2 regions of the Clostridium sp. TJA085 genome follow, and region 2 is predicted to be linked to the other one. Evidence: a T-box and tRNA genes for the amino acid it is inferred to sense, from the RefSeq annotation. Region 2 holds a T-box; the other holds one or more tRNA genes.
The links. A T-box is a leader RNA that pairs with one kind of tRNA and senses whether it is charged. The one in region 2 lies ahead of metG (methionine--tRNA ligase), so its partner is inferred to be a tRNA-Met.

Region 1 (4,322 bases), on a different contig from region 2:
TTATTGACAAGCTTATTGTAATATTACAGGTTTATAATGTCAATAAATTTCAAACATTAAATGAAATATAAGTTAATAAGTGGTAAAATTTAATGGTGATTAAAGCTTATAAAAATAATTATAGTATATAGTTGGATTTAAATAATCGTATTAAAATACAAATAGCTATAAACTTTTTATCATATAGACTGGAGAAAATGTAATTTAAAATACGAATATAATTTTTTTATTTATATGTTGAGTTAGCAAGAACATCATTTATAGAATAGGTCATGTATCTAAGTTAAGAAATTTTCCTGAATATATTAAAGGAGTGAATTAAGTTAATAATAGATAGAGTAATTTAAAATAGTAATTATTATTTTAAATATATAGTTAAAGCATCTATAAAGATTAAATAAAAATATTAAAATGAAAAGGTGATTAAAGTGAAAATATATGATTTAACACATTATTTAGAAGATAATATGACTTCTTATTCAGAAGAAGAAGGATATTTTAAAAAAGAATTAAGTACAATAGATAAGGAGGGATACAATGTATTAAAAATATCTTTATCATCACATACTGGAACTCATATGGATTTTCCAAAACACGTATTTAGTGATGGGAAATTCTTAGATTCTTTTAATGTAGAAGATTTTATAGGAAGAGCATATATGATAAATTGTAAAGAAAGAAATATAATAGATTTAAAGTTTATTTTAAAGTATAAAAAAGAAATAGAAGAGTGTGATTATTTAATATTAAATACAGGATATGAAAAATATTGGAATGATAAAAAATATTTTTTAAATTATCCTATATTATCTTATGAAGCATCAAGATTTCTTAGTAACATAAGAACATTAAAAGGCATAGGGATCGACTGTATATCTATTGATTGTGAAGATGATGAAAAGTTAATAAATCATAAAAATCTTTTGAAAAATAATAAGCTTATAATAGAAAACCTTTGTGGATTAGATAAAATAAATGGTAATTTTAAGATAATAATAGCACCATTAAAAATAAAATCTGGAGATGGAGCACCTTGCAGAGTTTATGGAATAAATAATTAAAGAAAATATAAGTTAAAGAAGACTTCAATTAAAAATAAAATTTTAATTAAACTTAAAAGCTAGTTAGAAATCTAACTAGCTTTTTTTTTGGTTGCGGGAGCAGGACTTGAACCTACGACCTTCGGGTTATGAGCCCGACGAGCTACCAACTGCTCCATCCCGCGATATTTATTTAAATCATTCAGTAGGTTAACTATACTCCTAAATAAACACTTTGTCAACTAATTTATAAAATTATATAATTTTTACTTCTTTATGACCACAAGTAGGGCATTTAAAATTAATCTTTTCTATCTTTGAATTATCATAAGCATATAAGTATTCATTCATAATATCTCCACAAATAGGACAAATTAAAGTTTTTGAATTATTATTTGAAATTTTAGTTTTATTATTCATGATATCATCTCCTAAAAATAAGATATCACATTACTGAAAAAAGTAAAATGAAAATATTACTTTAAAAAAATAGAAAAAGCTGATATTATATCAATAAAGTTAAATCATAGTAAACATATAGGAATACTAAGAATATAATTTAGAATTAAGTTTATTTTAAAGGTAAATACTAATAAAAAGGAGGTATTACTTTGGAGATTTATTTAGATAATTCTGCAACTACAAAACCTTATAAGGAAGTAATTGAAGTTATGGGAGATGCAATGGAAAAATATTATGGTAATCCATCATCTTTACATAAGATAGGAATAAAAGCAGAAAAAAAGTTAGATGAATGTAGAGAATACATAGCTAGTACTATAAATGCAAATAAAGACGAAATTTATTTTACTTCTGGTGCAAGTGAAGGAAATAATTTAATTATAAAAGGTATACCAAAGAGCGGAAATCATGTTATAACAACTAAATTTGAACATCATTCAGTTCTTAAAGTATATGAGGATTTAGAGAAAAAAGGTATTAATGTTACATATTTGGATGTTGATAAAGATGGAATGATTTCTTTAAAGCAATTAGAAGATTCAATAAACAAAGATACAGTACTTATATCTATAATGTTTGTAAATAATGAAATTGGTTCTATTCAAGATATAGAAAAAATAGGAAAACTTATAAAAGAAAAGAGTAGTAGAGCGAAATTTCATGTTGATGCAGTTCAAGCTTATGGAAAATTTTTTATAAATGTTAAGAAAATGAATATAGATATCCTAACTACAACAGGACATAAATTTCATGGTCCTAAGGGAACTGGTTTCTTATATTTAAAAAAAGGAATAAGACCAAATTCTTTAATACATGGAGGAAGTCAAGAAAGTGGATTAAGAGCTGGCACTCATAATGTTCCAGGAATAATTGCACTTAAAAAGGCGTGTGAAATATCTTATGGTCATATATTAGAAAATTATGAGAATGTTCTAGAATTAAAGGCATATATGATAAATAAATTAAAAGAAATAGATAATATTTATATAAATAGTCCTAATGATGAAAAACACTCTCCATATATATTAAATATTACATTTAAAGGGGTAAGAGCTGAAGTGTTACTTCATATGTTAGAAGAAGATAACATATATGTTTCAACTGGATCTGCTTGTACATCAAAGACTAATATAGCAAGTGGAAGTTATGTTTTAAAAGCAATTGGTCTTTGTGATAAAGATGCTGAAGGTGGAGTAAGATTTTCTTTTAGTGAAGATAACACAAAAGAAGAAATTGATATAGTTATAAATAATTTAAAAAGGTCATTATCATTTTTAAGGAGGATAAAAAGATGAGTAAACTTATATTAGTGAAATATGCATCTGAAATATTTTTAAAAGGACTTAACAGAAATAAGTTTGAGAAAAGGTTAAGAGATAATATAAAGAAGAAGCTTAAAGGATTAGATTTTGAAATATTAAATGATCAAAATAGATATTTTATTAAAATAGATAATATAGAAGAAGGAATTAAAAGAATAAGAAAAGTATTTGGAATAGCAGAAATATGTGTAGTGACACAAGTTGAAAGAGATATGGATGCTATTAAGGAAGAGGTTTTAAAGAAAATTAAAGAATCAGAACCAAATACATTTAAAATTCAAACTAATAGAGCTAATAAGAGTTTTAAAGGAACGTCTATGGATATATCAAGAGAAATAGGAGCATATGTTCTTTCTATATATGAAGATAGTTTGGAAGTTGATGTTAAAAATCCTGAGTGCTTAGTTAATGTAGAGATAAGAGATAAAGCTTATATATATACTAATGCAGATAGAATAAAAGCAGTAGGAGGACTTCCTTATGGAATAAATGGTAGTACAATGCTTATGTTATCAGGAGGAATTGATTCTCCAGTAGCTGGTTATTTAATGGCGAGACGTGGAGTTGAACTTAATTGCATTTACTATCATAGTCATCCATACACATCAGAGAGAGCAAAGGATAAAGTAAAAGAGCTTGCAAAAATATTAAGTGAGTATACAGAAAAGGTTAGACTATTTATAGTTCCATTTACTGATATTCAAATGGAAATAATAAATAATTGTCCAGAAGATGAATTAACTATTATAATGAGAAGATTTATGATGAGAGTTGCTTGTAAGATGGCAGAAAAAGAGGGAATTCAATGTATATCAAGTGGGGAAAGCATAGGTCAAGTTGCAAGTCAAACTATGGAAGGGCTTACTGTTAGTACTGAAGTTGCTGATAGACCAGTATTTAGACCTCTTATAACAATGGATAAGGGTGACATAATGGATATAGCAAGAGAAATAGGAACTTATGAAACATCAATACTTCCATATGAGGATTGTTGTACTATATTTGTGCCAAAACACCCAAAAACAAAACCAGTAGTTAAATATATAAAAAAATCAGAAGAAAGCCTAAATATAGATGAATTAGTAGAAAAAGCTATAGAACAAACAGAAATTGTAGTATTTTAAATTTTATTTTAACCTTCTTTTAATATTTTAATATATTGATATAAAGGAATATTTTAAAAAATAGTGTACTTTATATTAAAAGGGGAGGCTAAATTATGCAATTTAAAATTACTCCTATTGAAGAAAAACAGTATTTAAATGGAGAAATTAGAGATGTACAAGATAAATTAATAGTCATTTGTCAAAGAAATAATTGTGTATGTTCAACTGTTAAAGGATCATTTTATTTAAGATTTAATGTTAATTTAGAATTTAATCAATTAAATAGGGATGTATTTAGATTATATTTATATCTTGATAGTCTAAGGTGCACAAATTCTATGTTAATAAAAATAAATGTTGAAATAAGAGAATGTGGAAATAATATAGAAAAT
Region 2 (4,322 bases):
TATCATCACTTAAGGTATCATTTAAAAATTATAGATTAAAATTAGAAATACCTAAACTAAATTATAGATTACCAGTTGATCAGAGTGAGATTATTGATGTTGTAGATTATAAAGAAGAATAAAGCTATAGTTTTTACTATAGCTTTATTCTTTCTCCTCAGGCGGATTAAAATATTTATTTATTAGTATTGCTACGATTATACCTATTGCGGTATCTATGCTTCTTCCAATGGCATAAGCATAAGATTGAGGTCCACTATAATTAATCATTATACCTATAAGTACTATACATGCAATTGTAACTGATCCTGGTTTATTAAAAAGGTTACAAGTGTAAATTACAGCAACTATACCAAGTCCAGTTATAAATGCGCTATAATCATATAAGAAGGTAAATTTAATCATAATAAATATAATTAACATACCAAATATACCACCAATTATAGTGCCGATAAGTCTATTTTTACCCATGGTAAAGGAACTTGAGACTGTATCCTTCATACAAATAACAGCAGCAATACATGCATAAAATGCGTTTTCTCGTCCTAGAAATTGAAATATAATCATACAAACAGTAACCGCAAGAGCTGTTTTTATATTACGTAAACCAACCCTATGCACGTTTAACTTCATAATTAAAACCCCCAAAATAGATTTTTAAATATTATAACACATAGAAGTAAATAATTTTATTAATAAAGATTACAATTTAAAAACAATTGACATATAAAAATATATAGAATATTATATATTTAAAATATTAAAATTAAAGATAAATGCTATGAAAAGAAGAGTAGTAAAAGTATGTATCTAAAGAGAGCTAGCAATTTGCTGAAAGCTAGTGTTATAGACTTTTATGAATATGGCCTTGGAGCACATCCTTTGAGCTTAGAGAGTTAGAAGGATACGGGAACAACCGTTATATTGTAAGGTAAATTTTATTACCTATTGAGTTTTTTGTCGTGAGGCAAAGGAGAAATAGAGTGGTACGCGTATATAACGCCTCTATGCATTATGCATAGAGGTTTTTTTATAGTAAAAGATATATTTATATAAATAAAGGAGGATTTTAAGATGTGTAAGAAACCATATTATATTACTACACCTATATATTATCCATCAACGAAGTTACATATAGGTAACACTTATACAACAGTTGCAGCTGATGCAATAGCAAGATTTAAGAGATTAACAGGATATGATGTAATGTTCTTAACAGGAACAGATGAACATGGTCAAAAAATTCAAAGAATAGCTGAAGAAAAAGGTATAAAACCTATAGAGCATGTAGATGAAATAGTTGCTGGAATAAAAGACCTTTGGAGCATGATGAATATAAGTTATGATAAGTTTATAAGAACAACTGATGATTATCATGTGGAAGCAGTTCAAAAAATATTTAAAAGATTATATGATCAAGGAGATATATATAAGAGTTCATATGAAGGGTTATATTGTACTCCATGTGAATCATTCTGGACAGAAAGTCAATTAGTAGATGGAAAGTGCCCAGACTGTGGAAGACCAGTTGAAACTTCAAAAGAAGAAGCTTATTTCTTCAAAATGAGCAAATATGCTGATAGATTAATTAAATATATAGAAGAACATCCACATTTCATACAACCAGAATCTAGAAAAAATGAAATGTTAAATAACTTCTTAAAACCAGGATTACAAGATCTTTGTGTTTCAAGAACTAGCTTTGATTGGGGAGTTCCAGTAACATTTGATGAAAAGCATGTTGTTTATGTATGGATTGATGCATTATCAAACTATATAACTGCATTAGGATATGGAAGCAATAATACAGAATTATTTGATAAATACTGGCCAGCAGATGTTCACTTAATAGGCAAGGATATATTAAGATTCCATACAATTTATTGGCCAATAATGTTAATGGCTTTAGATTTACCATTACCAAAACAAATATTTGGTCATGGATGGTTACTTGTTGATGGTGGAAAGATGAGTAAATCAAAAGGTAATGTAGTTGATCCAGTTACATTAGTAGAAAACTTTGGTGTAGATGCTGTTAGATATTACTTATTAAGAGAAATACCATTTGGAGCAGACGGATTATTTAACAACGAAATATTTATAAAGAAAATAAATTCAGATCTTTGTAATGACCTTGGAAATTTACTTTCAAGAACAGTTGCAATGATAGAAAAATATTTTGATGGAGTTATTCCAGCACCAGTAGGTAAGGAAGATGTAGATGATGAGCTAATTAACTTAGCATTAGAAACTCCAAAGAAGGTTTCAGAATCAATAGATGCATTAAAGCTTCCTGAAGCTTTAGAAAATGTATTTGAATTAGTTAGAAGGGCTAATAAGTATATTGATGAAACAACTCCATGGATATTAGCAAAGGATGAAGATAAAAAGGAGAGACTTGGAACAGTTCTTTATAATTTAGCAGAAGCTTTAAGATTTACTTCAGTTTTATTATCATCATTCTTACCAACAACTTCAGAAAAAATAAATGAACAATTAGCTGTTACAGCAACTGATTGGAATTCATTAGAAGGATTTGATGGAACTGCTCCTGGAACAAATGTTAAAAAAGGAGATAGTTTATTCCCAAGAATAGATGTTGATAAAAAGCTTGCTGAACTTGAAGAGTTAAGAAAAGCTCAAATAGAGGCTAATTCTAAAAAAGAAGAAGTTAAAGAAGACGTTAAAGAAATCCAACCAATTAAAGAAGAAATAACAATAGAAGATTTTGAAAAAATAGATTTAAGAGTAGTTAAAGTTTTAGAGTGTGAGCCAATAAAGAAAGCTAACAAATTACTTAAATTAAAAGTTGATTTAGGTGGAGAAGTTAGACAGGTAGTTTCAGGAATAGCAAAACACTTTAAACCAGAAGATTTAATAGGAAAAAATGTTGTACTTGTTGCAAACTTAAAACCTGTTAAGTTAAGAGGTGAATTATCACAAGGTATGATAATTGCTGCATCAAATGACGATGATAGTATATTAAACTTAGTTAATCCAGGAGATAACTTACCAACTGGAAGTATAGTAAGATAAATAAAAAACACTAGATAGGAAGTCAGCTTGTATAAGGTTGGCTTCTTTTTGTATAAAATAGGAAGGGATTTGAGAAAATGAATATAGTAATAGGTAATGCGTGGCCATATGCTAATGGAAAGTTGCATTTAGGACGGATAGCAGTTTTTCTTCCAGGGGATATATTAGCAAGGTATCATAGAATGATGGGAGATAATGTAGTATTTATATCGGGCAGTGATGCACATGGTAGACCAGTAAAGTTAAAGGCTTTAGAACTTGGAATAACACCAGAAGATACACTTAAAAAATATAATGATGAATTTATAGAATGTTTTAATAAATTAAATTTTTCATTTGATCTATTTACCAATACGGATACTAAATATCATAAGGAAAATGTAAAAAAATTTATACAAAAATTATATGAAAGTGGTTATATATATGAAGAAGTTTATGAAAATAATGATAAGAATTTAATATTTTCACTTTCAAAATTAGAAAATGATGTAAAAAGAATATTTATAAAACAAAATGACTGGAGAAAAAATGCTGAAATAATAACAAAAAGATATTTAGATGAAGGATTAAGAGATAGATCTATAACAAAAGAAATTGATTGGGGGATAGATGTACCTTTTAAAGGTTTTTCAAATAAAAAGATATTCGTTTGGATTGAAGCTCTTATGGGATATTTAACTGCAACAAGCAAATGTATAGAAAATAAATTAGATAATAAGTTATCTGATTACTGGGATAGTGAGGATGGTAAAGTTTATTTAGTTCATGGAAAGGATAATATACCATTTCACACAATAATTTTTCCGGGAATATTAGTAGCATTAGGTTTTAAAAATCCAAATATAACTATAGTTTCTAGTGAACATTTAAAGCTTGAAGGTAAAGATTTTTCTACAAATAAAAATTGGGCCATTTGGGTAGATGAAATATTAGAAAAATACAATGTAGATTCATTAAGATATTATTTAATAAATAATGGGCCTGAAGAAAATATAACAGATTTTAAATGGAGAGATTTTATAAATTTAAATAATAGAGATTTAGTTTTTGAATTAGATAGTCTCTATAAAAAAACAATAAAAACAAGTGATTTTTCTTATTTAGATAATATAGAAAGAGATAAAATGTTGGATTTATATTTTAGTGTTGGAGAGAAAATAGAACAATGTAAATTTAAGTCTGCAATTAGGCAAATTTTTGCATATATAAAGGAAGAAAATAAAAAAAATAATCCAAAGGTTGAAAGTATTATAAATTTAGCGAATGTATTAGAGCCATTTTTACCA

Region 1: it encodes a tRNA-Met, which carries the amino acid that the T-box ahead of metG (methionine--tRNA ligase) is inferred to sense. The anticodon was not compared.

Annotation. Positions count from the first base shown of each region.
Region 1 covers NZ_JBZEEZ010000003.1:116,710-121,031, reverse strand. The annotation lists gene AC4FQW_RS09895 (cyclase family protein) at 429-1,061, shown strand; tRNA gene AC4FQW_RS09890 (tRNA-Met) at 1,150-1,225, opposite strand; gene AC4FQW_RS09885 (hypothetical protein) at 1,296-1,460, opposite strand; gene AC4FQW_RS09880 (cysteine desulfurase family protein) at 1,652-2,797, shown strand; gene thiI (tRNA uracil 4-sulfurtransferase ThiI) at 2,794-3,948, shown strand; gene AC4FQW_RS09870 (hypothetical protein) at 4,044-4,322, shown strand, end outside.
Region 2 covers NZ_JBZEEZ010000005.1:62,366-66,687, reverse strand. The annotation lists gene AC4FQW_RS11680 (Hsp20 family protein) at 1-122, shown strand, start outside; gene AC4FQW_RS11675 (FUSC family protein) at 145-633, opposite strand; T-box leader at 773-1,010, shown strand; gene metG (methionine--tRNA ligase) at 1,075-3,036, shown strand; gene AC4FQW_RS11665 (methionine--tRNA ligase) at 3,114-4,322, shown strand, end outside.